Regions from separate parts of the Terrabacter aeriphilus genome, predicted to be linked through region 2. Evidence: predicted binding sites of a transcription regulator. Region 2 holds the regulator's gene; the other holds the start of a gene.
What was found. The regulator HrcA, encoded in region 2, represses chaperone genes, less so after heat shock. The targets are predictions, from matches to a motif close to TTNGCACTCGNNNNNNNCGAGTGCNAA.
Positions count from the first base shown of each region.

Region 1: the regulator HrcA is predicted to act here: its motif matches at 3,457-3,483, upstream of groES (co-chaperone GroES).

Region 1 is NZ_BAABIW010000009.1:264,850-272,030, reverse strand. It holds gene ABD979_RS06320 (sigma-70 family RNA polymerase sigma factor) at 1-410, opposite strand, end outside; gene ABD979_RS06315 (WhiB family transcriptional regulator) at 833-1,120, shown strand; gene groL (chaperonin GroEL) at 1,270-2,883, opposite strand; gene groES (co-chaperone GroES) at 3,010-3,306, opposite strand; gene ABD979_RS06300 (class I SAM-dependent methyltransferase) at 3,520-4,761, shown strand; gene ABD979_RS06295 (SRPBCC family protein) at 4,864-5,349, opposite strand; gene ABD979_RS06290 (ArsR/SmtB family transcription factor) at 5,346-5,675, opposite strand; gene ABD979_RS06285 (PfkB family carbohydrate kinase) at 5,756-6,586, opposite strand; gene ABD979_RS06280 (nucleoside hydrolase) at 6,586-7,181, opposite strand, start outside.
Region 2 is NZ_BAABIW010000010.1:101,399-108,579, reverse strand. It holds gene ABD979_RS07425 (Gmad2 immunoglobulin-like domain-containing protein) at 1-931, shown strand, start outside; gene ABD979_RS07420 (16S rRNA (uracil(1498)-N(3))-methyltransferase) at 951-1,694, opposite strand; gene dnaJ (molecular chaperone DnaJ) at 1,720-2,853, opposite strand; gene hrcA (heat-inducible transcriptional repressor HrcA) at 2,969-4,039, opposite strand; gene ABD979_RS07405 (DUF3097 domain-containing protein) at 4,227-5,111, shown strand; gene ABD979_RS07400 (CHAP domain-containing protein) at 5,212-6,954, opposite strand; gene ABD979_RS07395 (aldehyde dehydrogenase family protein) at 7,157-7,181, opposite strand, start outside.

The DNA of each region.
Region 1 (7,181 bases), on a different contig from region 2:
GCGGGGAGCGTCTGCATGAGCGCGAGCGCGGTCGATACGTCGTCGCGCAGGACGGCGACCGACTCGGGCGTCGGCCCGTCGTCGGTGGCGTCCGGCACCTCGGCCACCGGGGTCGGGGCGCGCATGGCCGAGCGCTGCGCGTCGGCGAGCTTGCGGGCGGTGATCGTGTAGACGAAGGCCTCGAAGGGCACGCCGCGCTCCTCGTAGGTCGGCAGGGCGGTGACGAGCGCCATGCACACCTCCTGGGCGACGTCCTGGGCCGTGTCCTCGGCGCCGAAGCGACCGAGGCGGACGCGCGCGTACCGCACGGCCATCTCGCGCACGCGGGCCAGCAGCAGGTCGCGCGCGTCCGGGTCCCGGACGGCGCACCTCGCCAGCTCGCGCAGCGGGGGTGCGTCCACCCGCCCCATCGCGTCCCGGGCGCCCGGCGTTACGCCGCCGCGCCCCGGCTCCTCGTGCGCCATCCGTGCCGATCCCCCGAAGCTCTCTCGTCGCTCGTGCGCGTCCGTGCCCGACCGTGTCCGCCCGGGGTCGTCCCCGTCGGCGAGGGCCCATGCTAGTGGCGCGCCGCCGCCCGGGGGTGGCGGACGAGGTGCCCGACGAGGGGCCGCCGATGTGACGAGCGGCCACACCTCCGGCGACCGGCCCGGGCAGGGGCACCTGACGCCGACCATCCCAAGGGCAGGCCAAGTCTTGAACAAGTCTTGAACCACGTGACCTTTATCCCGGGTCGAGCACCCGGTTAGCGTCGATCTGCGCCCCTTCGGACCTCTGGTCCGGTGGTGGCCGACACGACCTGGCGGCTGCGCCGCCCGACGCGAGAGACGAGTTCATGGCCGAGATCACCCGCTTGCCCGGACCGGTAGCCGACCTCTGGGACTGGCAGCTGGACGGGGCCTGCCGCGGCGTCAGCCCCGAGGTCTTCTTCCACCCGGAGGGCGAGCGCGGCCCGCGCCGGCGCAACCGCGACGCGCAGGCCAAGGCCGTCTGCGCGGCCTGCCCCGTCCTGACGCAGTGCCGGTCCCACGCCCTCGAGGTGCGCGAGCCCTACGGCGTCTGGGGTGGCCTGACCGAGAGCGAGCGCGAGGTGCTGCACGGCGGCATCCAGGAAGCCTCCTGACGCCGCGCCACCAGCACCCCACCGGGCCGGCGCGCACCGCCGACGCACGAAGGGCCGCTCCCCCACGGGGAGCGGCCCTTCGTCAGCTCGGGCGCCGGTCACGGCGCCTGTCGCCGCCGGCGCTCACGCGCCGGGAGGTGCGATCCGGCTCAGTGGCCGTGACCGTGCCCGTGGCCGCCGGCCTCGGACTCCTCCTCCGGCTTGTCGACGACGAGCGTGTCGGTCGTGAGGATCATCGACGCGATCGACTCGGCGTTGCGCAGCGCGGAGCGCGTCACCTTGACCGGGTCGATGACACCGGCGGCGATGAGGTCGCCGTACTCGCCGGTGGCCGCGTTGAGGCCCTGGCCGAGCGGCAGCTCGGCGACCTTCGAGGTGACGACGTAGCCCTGCAGGCCCGCGTTCTCGGCGATCCAGCGGAGCGGCTCGGCGACGGCCTTGCGCACGATGCTCGCGCCCGTCGCCTCGTCGCCGGTCAGCTCGAGGGCGTCGATGGCCGAGGCGGCGTGGATGAGGGCGGTGCCGCCACCGGCGACGATGCCCTCCTCGATGGCAGCGCGCGTCGCGGAGATGGCGTCCTCGATGCGGTGCTTCTTCTCCTTGAGCTCGACCTCGGTGTGGGCACCCACCTTGATGACGCAGACGCCACCGGCGAGCTTGGCGAGGCGCTCCTGGAGCTTCTCGCGGTCCCAGTCGGAGTCGGTGCGCTCGATCTCGGCCTTGATCTGGTTGACGCGGCCGGTCACCTCGGACTGCTCGCCGGCGCCGTCGATGATCGTCGTGTCGTCCTTGGTGAGCACGACTCGGCGGGCCTGGCCGAGCACCGTGAGGTCGGCCTGGTCGAGGCTGAGCCCGACCTCGGGCGCGATGACCTGCCCACCGGTGAGCACGGCGATGTCCTGGAGCATCGCCTTGCGGCGGTCGCCGAAGCCCGGGGCCTTGACGGCGGCGACGTTGAACGTGCCGCGGATCTTGTTGACGACGAGCGTCGAGAGGGCCTCGCCGTCGACGTCCTCGGCGATGATGAGCAGCGGCTTGCCCGACTGCACGACCTTCTCGAGGACCGGGAGCACCTCGGCGACGGCCGAGATCTTGCCCTGGTTGATGAGGATGTAGGCGTCCTCGAGGACGGTCTCCATGCGCTCGGTGTCGGTGACGAAGTAGGCCGAGAGGTAGCCCTTGTCGAACTGCATGCCCTCGGTGAACTCGAGCTCGGTCGCCGTCGTCGAGGACTCCTCGACGGTGATGACGCCGTCCTTGCCGACCTTGTCGAACGCCTCGCCGATGAGGCCACCGAGGGTGGCGTCCTGGGCGGAGAGCGTCGCGACCGAGGCGATCTCGTCCTTGCCGTCGACCTCGCGGGCGTTCTCGAGCAGGCGGTCGTTGACCGCGGTGACGGCCTTGTCCATGCCGCGCTTGAGCGCGGCCGGGGCGGCGCCGGCGGCGACGTTGCGCAGGCCCTCCTTGACCATGGCCTGGGCGAGGACCGTGGCGGTCGTCGTGCCGTCACCGGCGACGTCGTTCGTCTTGGTCGCGACCTCCTTGGCGAGCTGGGCGCCGAGGTTCTCGTAGGGGTCCTCAAGCTCGATCTCACGGGCGATGGTGACGCCGTCGTTCGTGATCGTGGGGGCGCCCCACTTCTTGTCGATGACGACGTTGCGGCCCTTGGGGCCGAGCGTCACCTTGACGGCGTTGGCGAGCGCGTTGACGCCGCGCTCGAGCGACTTGCGGGCGGAGTCGTCGAACTCCAGCTGCTTGGCCATGATGTTCCTTTGGCTCGGGTTGCGTTGTGGTTCTTGGTCTTCCGGGCAGGACCCGGGTCAAACGAGACGCACCCCGGCGAGGCCCCAGCGGGGCTCACCGGGGTGCGTTCACGGCATACGGCTGGGTCAGCCGACGATCGCGAGGACGTCGCGCGCGGAGAGGATGAGGTACTCCTCGCCGCCGTACTTGACCTCGGTGCCGCCGTACTTGCTGTAGATGACCTTGTCGCCGACCTTGACGTCGAGCGGCACGCGCTCCGAGCCGTTCTCGTTGAAGCGGCCGGGACCGACGGCGAGGACCTCGCCCTCCTGGGGCTTCTCCTTGGCCGTGTCCGGGATGACGAGGCCGGACGCGGTGGTCTGCTCGGCCTCGAGGGACTTGACGACGATGCGGTCTTCGAGCGGCTTGATGGAAACCGACACGGTGGTGACCTTCCCTTCGGGACAGTCGGAATGGAACTACGGACTGGGGCTCTTCGAGGCTGGCCGCCGTCGCGGGGGTCGACCGCCCTCGAGGAGGGCGCTGGCACTTTCGGTACGAGAGTGCCAACACGAGCAAATCTAGGTTTGCCGTTAGCACTCGGTCAAGTCGAGTGCCAATACTCGTCCCCAGCGCGAGGCTGCGAGGATGGCGTCATGGACGCCGCGATGGTCGACCGCCTGTCCGCGGGCGAGGGATGGGCCCTGCTCCAGTCGCTGCCGCCCTACGACGAGGCGGCCTCGCTCCGGCTGCAGGGACGGCTCCGCGAGGCCGGCTTCGCCGCCGACCTCGTGGCCGCAGCCCTCACGCAGTCGCGCCTGCGGGCGCGCGCCACCGACAAGTTCGGCGAGTTCGCCGCCGGCATGCTCTTCACCCCCGACGGCCTCGAGCAGGCCACCCGCCTGCCCGTCGCGGCCCGCCACGCGCACCGGTACGCCGCCGCCGGCATCCGTGAGGTCCACGACCTCGGGTGCGGGGTCGGCTCCGACGCCATGGCGCTCGCCGGCCTCGACCTCACCGTCCACGCGGTCGACGCCGACGACGTGACCGCGCGCGTCGCGGCCGTCAACCTGCGGCACTGGCCCTCCGCCCGCGTCACCCACGGGCTCGCAGAGGACGTACGCCTCCCCGACGGCGCGGGGTCCAGCCAGCTCGGGCTGTGGCTCGACCCCGCCCGCCGCGTGAGCGGGGTGGCCGACATCAGCGGCCGCACGAAGCGCGTCTTCTCCCTCGACGCGATCTCCCCGTCGTGGCAGCAGGTGCAGGCCTTCGCCGCCCGGGTGCCGGCCACCGGGGCCAAGCTCTCCCCCGCCTTCCCGCACCGCGCGCTGCCGCCGGGCACCGAGGCGCAGTGGACCTCGTGGAACGGCGAGGTCCTCGAGTGCGCGGTCTGGTGGGGGCCGCTCGCGACGACGCCGGGACGCACGGCCGCGGTCGCGACCGAGGCGTCGACCCAGCTCGTGACCGAGGCCGACGCCGAGGAGGGCACGCGCCGGCCGCCCCTCGGCTCGGTCACCGAGGTGGGCGAGTGGCTCTACGAGCCCGACCGGGCCGTCATCCGGGCCGGGCTCACCGGGGCCCTCGTCGGTGCCGTCGAGGGCGCGGAGCTCGCGGGAGGCGTCGGCTACGTGAGCAGCCGAGCGGCGCACGAGGTCGCGTGGGCCCGGCGCTACCGCGTGATCGAGGCCATGCCGCTCTCGACGAAGCACCTCGCCCGGTGGCTGCGCGACCACGGCCACGACCGCGTGACGATCAAGAAGCGCGGCGTCACCCTCGACGCCGACCAGCTGCGCCGGCAGCTGAAGATGACCGGGAGGGGCCGGGGCGGCTCCGAGGCGACCCTCGTGCTGACCCGGGTCGGCGGCGGCCAGGTCGCCCTCGTCGTCGCTGCCGCCTGAGGCCGGTCACCTGGTCCCGGTCCGGTGATCCGTGCCCGGTCCGGCGATCTTCCACCGGACCGAGGCCACTCCGCCGGACCGAGCACGCTCCACCGGCCGGGGTCAGGCCCGGCGGTAGCGCTCGTGGAGCGCGATCCACGTCTCGTCCCAGTCGGGCAGGGCGGCGCCGGCGAGGTCGGCCTCGAGGCGGCGCACGTAGGTGTCCCAGCCCGCGGCATACCCCGCTGCCTGCCCGGCGCCGAGGCGCTCGTGCCGCAGCCGCAGCCGCGCCCCGTCGCCCTCGGCACCGACCTCCACCGTCACGAGGGTCACCGCGCCGCCGACGGGCCACTCCCAGACGAGGCGGGTGGGCCGCTCGCACGAGACGACCCGGCACGACGGGGTGTCGGCGTCGTCGAAGTGGATCGTGAAGGCGCCCCCGGGGCGCAGGTCTCCGGTCACCGGCGCGAACCACCGCGCCAGCCGCTCGGGTTCGGTGCAGGCCGACCACAGGTCGTCGGGCGAGGTCGCGTAACGGCGGTCGAAGACCGCGGCCACCCCCTCGCCGTCGCGCTCGATGCGGCCCAGCACCTCGGTCAGCTCGCTCATGCCTGCTCCTGTCGCCTGGCCCGCGCGCCGCGGGCGATCTCGGTGTCGAGGGCGTCGAGGCGCTGCCCCCAGAACATGCGGACGTCGCGGCACCACTGCTCGAGCTCGTCGAGCGCGGCCGGCGCGAGGCGGTAGACGCGCTGGCGCCCCCGCTCCTGCGCCTCGACGACCCCGGCCTCCCGCAGCACCCGCAGGTGCCGCGAGATGCCGGGCCGGGACGCGTCGAACCGCGCCGCGACCTCGCCGGCCGTCAGCTCCCCGCTCGCGAGGTGCTCGACGATGCTCCGCCGGGTGGGGTCGGCCAACGCCTCCCAGGTGCCGTTCATCCCAGAAGCGTAACTCGCACGTTACGTAACGAGCAAGGTACGCGTCGGCGCGGCACCCGCTGCCGCGGCAGGGCCGTCGCTCAGAGCGCGGCGTCCGGCTGGGCCCCGACCCAGTGCACCGCGGCCGCACCGGCCACGTTGGCGGCCTCGAGCGCGCCCCGGCGGTCCGCACCGGTCGCGAGGGCCGCTGCGAGCGCGCCGCAGAAGGCGTCACCGGCACCCACGGTGTCGCCGAGGTCGCGCTTCGCCACGGGTATGCCGTCGACGCCGTCGAGCCCCCAGCGGGCCCCGGCCGCCCCGAAGGTCACGAGCAGCGACCCCGGCACGAGGTCGGAGTCGGCGAGCTCGCGCATCTCCGACTCGTTGACCACCACGGGGTCGGCGAGCGCGACCACGTCGGGAGGGAGCACGGCATACGGGGCGAGGTTGACGACGACGGTGGCTCCCGCTGCGGCGGCGGCGCGGCAGGCGGCCGCCACCGTGTCGAGGTGGACCTCGAGCGAGCAGAGCAGCACATCGCCCGTGCCGAGCCGCCCGGCGGCCGCCACGAGCGACTCGTCGCGCTCACCGTTCGCCCCCGCCACGACGATGATGGCGTTCTCGCCCTCCTCGTCGACGGTGATGTAGGCGGTGCCCGTGGGGGCGCCCGGGCTCGTGGACACGTCGGAGGTGTCGATGCCGAGCCGCCGGAGCCGCTCGACGTAGGCGCGCCCGGGCCCGTCGTCGCCGACGCGCGCGAGCATCGCGACGTCGGCCCCCGCCCGGGCGGCGGCCGCGGCCTGGTTGCCGCCCTTCCCGCCGGCGAACCGGCCGCCGTCCTCGCCGAGCAGCGTCTCGCCGGGCAGCGGGTGCCGCTCGACGAGGGTGACGACGTCGACGTTGAGCGAGCCGAGCACGGCGACGCGCCCCATCAGGACCGCTCCCCCGCGCCGAGGAGCGTGTCGGCCCAGAGCCGCGCGTAGCGCTCCCCGTCGACCTCGAGGGCGACCTCGATGCGCACCGGGGCCTCGCCGTGCGGGTCGTGCGCCATGTCTCCGGTCCAGTCCCGCCGGTCGACGATGGTGCGTCCGCGCGACCACGCGCCGGCCAGCTCGACGCGGAGCGGCAGGCTCTGCGTCGTCAGGCCCTCGGGGGCGAGCACGGCGCAGACGGCGCCGGCGTCGCCGATGGTCGACGCCTCGCGGGCGAAGCGCTCGTGCTGGAACTCGAGCAGGCGCCCGCCCAGCTCGGCCGGGCCGCGTCCTCCGACGGCGACGAGCTCGGCGGCGAGCGCCCGGTCGACGACCGGCTCGTAGAAGACGTCGAGGCCGTACATCGTCACCGCGATGCCGAGGTCGGCGGCGGCGTCGAGCACGATGGCCGCGGCCTCCGGGTCGTGGAAGACGTTGAACTCCGCCGACGCCGTCGCGTTGCCGACGTTCGCCGCCCCGCCCATGAAGATGATGCGTGAGATGCCCTGCGCCACATCGGGATACGTGCGCAGCAGCAGCGCGATGTTCGTCAGCG
Region 2 (7,181 bases):
CGCCCCGACCTCGCCCCCGGTGGCCTCGACGCCGACCGCGGCGTCGACCGCGACGGCCGGCCGCTCGTCGGGCACGCCCTCGCCCGGCCCGTCGACCAGCCCGTCGAGCGTGCCGACCCAGACCGCCACCGGCCCGACGGCACCGGCGAGCTCCGGCCCGTCGGCTCCTTCAGGCACCGCGACGAACGCGCCGCCGGCCACGACGACGGCCGTCCTGCCCGTCTACTACCTCGGCCCCCTCGTGGCCGGCTCCGACCAGGTGCGGCTGTTCCGCGAGTTCGTGCCGGCCGCGGTGGCCGCGCCCGCGACCCCCGAGTCCAAGGCCCTCGGGGCGCTGCGCCTGGCGACCGGGGCCGTCCCCGCCGGCTCGGGCTACCGCGCCGCGTGGGCGGGCGTGACCGTCGAGTCGGTCGCCGTGGGGGGCGACGTCATCACGGTGCGCCTCTCGTCGGGCACGACCGACACGTCGGGCCTCGCGGCCGAGCAGCTCGCCTGGACCGTCCAGGCGGCCCTCGGCCAGAGCCTGCCCGTCCGGTTCGAGCTCGCCGACGGCGGGTCTCTCGTCGCGCCGGGCCACCCGGTCTCGTCGACCGTCACGCGTCCGACCGACGCCCTGGCCGTGCTCGAGCAGGTCGCCCCGATCTGGGTCGACGAGCCGCGACGTGGCGCCGATGTCACGGCGGGCGCCGCCCTGCGGGTGTCGGGTGTCGCGAGCGTCTTCGAGGCGAACGTCGAGTGGGAGCTGCTGCGCGGTGGGGCGCGCGTCGACTCCGGCTTCGCGACGGCCTCGGAGGCGGCCCCGGCGCGCGGCACGTATGCCTTCCGCACCAAGGCCGTGCCGGCCGGCGACTACGTGCTGCGCGTCTTCGCGACGAGCGCCGAGAGCGGCGCCCCGATCGCCGAGCAGCGCGTGCCCGTCACCGCCCGCTGAGCGCCCCGGCGGTGTGCCGTCAGCGCCAGCGGGCGCGCGCGCTCAGCACGGCGAGCGCGGCGGGCCCGGCGGAGGAGGCGCGCAGGATCGTCGACCCCAGCCGCACCGGCCGCGCCCCCGCTTCGGTCAGCACCTCGAGCTCGTGCCCGGTGATGCCGCCCTCGGGTCCGACGACCACGAGCACGTCGCCGTCCACGGGCAGGTCGACCGCGGCGAGCGGCTCGGTGGCGTCCTCGTGGAGCACGAGCGTCAGGGCGGCCGACCTCACCCGCCCCGCGAGGGCGGTGAGGTTGACCGCGGGGGTCGTCACCGGCATTCGTGAGCGGCGCGACTGCTTCGTCGCCCGGGTCACGACGGCCGCCCACTTCGCGAGCGAGCGGGCCGCGCGGTCACCGCGCCAGACGACGACGGAGCGCTCGGCCTGCCACGGCACCACCTCGTCGACGCCGAGCTCGGTGGCCGCCTCGACGGCCTGCTCGTCGCGGTCACCCTTGGCCAGGGCCTGCACGAGCACGAAGCGGGGCGCGGGTTCCGGCTCGACGTCGACCTCGAGCACCGAGCCGCGCACCCAGCCGCGATCGACGTCGGTCGCCTCGACGAGGAGCCGGCGGCCGGCACCGTCGCCGACGTAGCAGCGCTCGCCCGGGCGCACCCGCACGACGGTCGCCGCGTGGCGTCCCTCGTCGCCCTCGAGCAGGAACGACCCGCCGACGACCGCGGCCGCCACCGCACCGGGCTCGCCGAGGAAGAGCTGGTGGGTCACCGGAGCACCCGCCGGGCCACGCGGCTCACTTCTCCTTGAAGGCGTCGCGCAGCTTGCCGAAGAGACCCTTGTTCGCCGGGGTCAGCCGGCCCTCGGGGCGCTCCTCGCCGCGCAGCGCCGCGAACTGGCGCAGCAGCTCCTGCTGCTCCTCGGTGAGGCGGGTCGGGGTCTGCACGTTCGCGTGCACGAGCAGGTCGCCGCGGCCGCCGTGCCGCAGGTGCGTCACGCCGAGGCCACGGAGCGTGAAGACGTCACCGCTCTGCGTGCCCGGCTTGATCTCGAGGTCCTCCATGCCGTCGAAGGTGGAGAGCTTGAAGCTCGTGCCGAGCGCAGCGGCCGCCATGGGCAGCTCGACGCTGCAGTGGAGGTCGTCGCCGCGACGGGTGTAGGTCTCGTGGTTGACGACGCGGATCTCGACGTAGAGGTCGGCCTGGGGCCCGTTGCCCGGGCCCACCTCGCCCTCGCCGGTCAGCTGGATGCGGGTGCCGGTGTCGACGCCCGCGGGGATCTTCAGCTTGAGCGAGCGCCGGGTGCGCACGCGGCCGTCGCCCGAGCAGTCGTGGCAGGGGTCGGTCAGCGTCGCGCCGAAGCCCTGGCAGTTGACGCAGGGCCGCGAGGTCATCACCTGGCCGAGGAAGCTGCGCTGGATCTGCTGCACCTCGCCGGCGCCGTTGCAGATCGGGCAGGTCTGCCGCCCCGTGCCGGGCTCGGCGCCGTCGCCGCCGCACCGGCCGCAGCCGACGGCGGTGTCGAGGGTCAGCTCCTCCTCGGAGCCGAAGACGGCCTTGGCCAGGTCGATGTCGAGGCGCACGAGGGCGTCCTGGCCGCGCTGCACGCGCGACCGGGGTCCGCGGGCGCCGCCCGCCTGACCGGCGCCGAAGAAGGCGTCCATGACGTCGCTGAAGGAGAAACCCTGGCCCGCACCGAAGCCGGCGCCGCCGCCGGAGGCGAACGGGTCGGCGCCCATGTCGAACGACTGGCGCTTCTGCGGGTCGGAGAGCACGTCGTAGGCCTGCGAGACCCGCTTGAACTCCTCCTCCGCCTCGGCACCCGGGTTGACGTCGGGGTGCAGCTTGCGGGCGAGCCGGCGGTAGGCCTTCTTGATCTCCTCCTGGCTCGCGTCGCGCGAGACCCCGAGGACGGCGTAGTAGTCGTTCAAGCTGGGCATCCTTCTGGTGCGTGGTGCGTTCGGTTCCGTCGGTCACGGCGTGGCGTCGTCGGCGCCGGGAACGGTGGTGGGCCGGTCGGTGGGTCCGGCCGGGTCGGGCGGGTGGTCAGGTGGCCTGGTTCGCGTCGAGGATCTCGGAGACGTAGCGGGCGACGGCGCGGACCGAGGCCATCGTCGTGGGGTAGTCCATGCGGGTCGGGCCGAGCACCCCGAGGCTCGCGACGCGCTCCGCCCCGGAGCCGTACCCCATCGAGACGAGCGAGGTCGTCTGCAGGCCGGTCACGGGGTTCTCCGAGCCGATCCGCACGGAGACGAGCTCCGGGTCGTCGCCGAGCTGGCCGAGCAGCCGCAGCAGGGTCACGTGCTCCTCGAGCGCCTCGAGGATCGGCCCGATGGTGCGCGGGAAGTCGGTGCCGGCGCGGGCGAGGTTGGCCTGGCCGGCGAGCACGACCCGCTCCTCGCGCTCCTCGACGAGGGCGTCGCCGAGCGCCGAGACGACGGCCTCCATGGCCGCCCGGTCGGTGTCGTCGGCGCCGTCGGTGCCGGCCGCAGCCGCGGCGTCGTCGACGAGGTGGCGCAGCCGGGTGGCGGCGACCGTGAAGGGCACGCCCGCGGCCACCTCGTTGAGCCGGGTGCGCATCGAGGCCACGAGCCGCTCGCCGTCGGCGTCCGCGAGCACGCGGCCGGTGTCGACGACGCGCTGCTCGACGCGTCCGGTGTTGACGATGAGCACGATCATCAGGTGGCTCGTGCCCATCGGCACGAGCTCGATGTGCCGCACCGTCGAGCGGGTCAGCGACGGGTACTGCACGACCGCGACCTGCCGGGTGAGCCCGGCGAGGAGGCGCACGGTGCGGTCGACGACGTCGTCGAGGTCGACGGCGCCCTCGAGGAACTGGCTGATGGCGCGCCGCTCCCCCGGGCCGAGCGGCTTGACCGCGCTCAGCCGGTCGACGAAGACGCGGTAGCCGGCATCGGTCGGCACGCGCCCGGCGGAGGTGTGCGGGGCGTGGATCAGCCCCTCCTCCTCGAGCAGCGCCATGTCGTTGCGCACCGTGGCGGCGCTGACGCCGAGGTGGTGTCGCTCGACGAGGGCCTTGCTGCCGACCGGCTCGGAGGTCTGGACGTAGTCCTGCACGATGGCGCGCAGCACCATCAGCCTGCGGTCCTCGCTCAACGTGTCCCTCCTTCGCAGCCCGGTCACCGCCTCGCACAGCGGTCGACGACCGACTCTGGCACTCTCGGTCGACGAGTGCCAAGTCTACGTCGTGGGCCGTGGATCTCCGACTCCACCGTATGCCGCCCGCCCGCCACCCGCGTGGCGCCGCGGCGCGAGCCGGCCGGGCCGCATACGCTCCCTTGCCGTGCCTCCCATCGACCGATACGGATCCGACGTGCTGAGCGGCGACTGGCGCGCCCCGAAGCGGGGGCGCTCGACGCCCCTGCCCGCGGAGCCCGACCTCGTCGTCGAGGAGGTCGAGACCGGCTGGGTCGGCGCCGTCGTGCGGGTCGAGAAGGCGGGCGGCATGCACGTCGTGCACCTCGAGGACCGGCGGGGGCGCACCAAGGCGTTCCCCCTCGGGCCCGGCTTCCTCGTCGACGGTGCGCCCGTGACGCTGACCCCGCCCGCGGCCGCGGCGAGCGCCCGCCTCGCCGACGCCCGGCGCGCCGAGTCCCGCACGGCGAGCGGTTCGGTCGCCGTCCAGGGCGCCCGGGCCCGGGTCGCCGGTGGCTCGCGGATCTACGTCGAGGGCCGCCACGACGCGGAGCTCGTGGAGAAGGTCTGGGGCGACGACCTGCGGGTCGAGGGCGTCGTCGTCGAGCTGATGGACGGCGTCGACGACCTCGCCGGCATCATCGCCGAGTTCGAGCCCGGGCCGGGCCGCCGGCTCGGCGTGCTCGTCGACCACCTCGTGCCGGGCACCAAGGAGGCCCGCATCGTCGAGCAGGCCCGCGCGCTGCCCGGGCTCTCGCGGCACGTCAAGGTGCTCGGCCACCCCTACGTCGACGTGTGGCAGTCGGTGCGCCCCGAGCGCCTCGGCTGGCAGCAGTGGCCCGTCATCCCCCGCGGCACCTCGTGGAAGCACGGCATCTGCGCCGAGCTCGGCTGGCCGCACGCCACCCAGGCCGACATCGCCCGGGCGTGGAAGCGGATCCTCGGCACGGTGCGCAGCTACTCCGACCTCGAGCCGACCCTCCTCGCGAGCGTCGAGGAGCTCATCGACTTCGTGACCGAGCCCGGCGCCTGACACGCACGTGGGTCCGGCACCGCTGCTGCGGCGCCGGACCCACGGCTGCCCTGACGGGCGCGAGGAGCTGAGCCCGGTCCCACCCGGCCGGCTCAGGTCCTCACTTCTTGAGGTACGCCTGCACGTCGACGACGAGGTAGGCGGACGCCGAGGTGTGGAGCGTCACGGTGCCGTCGGCCCCGACGGGCACGACGACGGTGTTGACGAGCGTCCGGCCGCTGCCGACCGTGACGTCCGCCGTCGCGGGGCGGCTCGTGCCGCCCGGGTAGGCGGTCACACCCGTCGCCGCGGTCGGCGCGATGGGTGTGACGGTGAGCGAGACGGCGCGCACGCCGACCGTCGGCACGCCGCCACGGCCGAGCACCGGGACCGTGACGGTGCGACCGGCGGCCACCCGCCCGGTCGGCGCGCCGAGGCCCGATCGCGTGTCGAGCAGGCGCGTCGGCGGGACCGGCACGAGGTCGGCGCCGACCTTGACCCAGCCGAGCACGTCGACGAGCAGGTCGGTCTGCGCGGTCGAGTGGATCGTCACGCTGCCGCCCGTGCCGAGGCGCGTCAGGACGGCGCCCGTCATGTCGACGCCCGCGTCGTAGCGCACGTGCGCGGTCGTCGGGCGCGTCGACCCGGTGGGGTATGCCGTCAGCCACCCTCCGGCGCTCGGCGTCGTGGCCGACAGGTCGAGCACCACGGCCGTGGCCCCGGTGGCCGGCACGAGGCCCCGGCCCGCGAGGGGCAGGTCGACGCTGCCGCCCGCCGGCACGCGCACCTTGGCGACGCCGGTGCCGGTGCGGGTGTCGAGCACCCGCGTGGGCGTCACGGAGACGAGGTGGCCCGTCGTCGGGTACCAGCCGACCACCGTGACGACGAGGTCGGTCGAACGCGAGGTGTAGAGCCGGACCCGGCCGTCAGCCCCGACGCGGGCGGGCACGTGCTCGCGCAGGGTCGTGCCCGCGGGGAAGGAGACGCTCCGCGAAGCCGGCTGGGCCGAGCCGGAGGGGTACGCCGTGAGGTAGCCCGCGCTCGCCGCGCCGGTCACCGTGACGTTGAGCAGGGCGGTCCCCACCCCCGAGGGGATGCCGGCCCGGCCCGCCACCGGCACGCTGACCGACGTCCCGCCGGCCACCTTGCCCGCCGCGACGCCGACACCGGTGCGCGTGTCGAGCAGGCTGACCGGCGTGACGGGCCGGTACGCGTCGACGTCGACGACCGGTGCGGCCTGGTCGCGCAGGTGGATGAAGCCGTTGGGCCAGCGACCGCCCGTGCGCGTGACCTTGCGCCAGCGGAAGTCGCCACCCCAGTTGTCCTCGGAGATGAGGATCTCGTCGGCCGAGACGACCTTCTCGACGTAGGCCACGTGGCCGGTCGAGGAGAAGGAGGTGTTCCACCAGGCCACCGCGCCGACGGCCGGGTCGTCGTTCGTCTGGCCCGGGAACGACGGGCCCCAGTTGTAGGCGTTGCCCGACAGGGTCGAGGGCTTGGTGTTCGGCAGCCCGTTGCGCACGAGCCGGTAGGCGACGTAGTTCGTGCAGTTGTGCCCGGTCGACTGGCGCCAGTAGCTGGTCGAGCGCACGGCCTGGTAGCCGGCGTTGCCGTAGCCCGCGCCCGCGCACGGGTCGTATCCCGTGCAGAGCACGACCCACTCGGACGAGCGGGCCGTGCCGGCCAGGCCGATGCCCGAGGCGACGAGCGCGATGACGGTGAGCAGCAGCGCGAGGGGGCGCGCGCGCCCGGTCCTGCGGGAGGTCGTGGCCCGCGGGGTGGGGCGGGGGCTGTCAGGGTGGTGCGGGTCCTGCGAGGCGACGCGCACGGGGGCGTGCGCGGGGGTGGGGGTCGCCAGTGGCATGGGTGCTCCCGATTCGGCAGGGGGTCGGCAGGGATCCGAGGGGGGTGGGATCCCGGGGGTGGGCGGGGGACGCTTCGCGCAATCTAGGACAATCTGTGCAAGAGGGCACTGGTTTCCCAGAAAAACCACGCGACACGCCCTTCACGTGCCTCGATCGACCCAGCGGGCATGCTAGGGCCCCGCTCGCCACCGCACCAGGGTGTCAGCGCCGGGCCGACCGCCTCCCG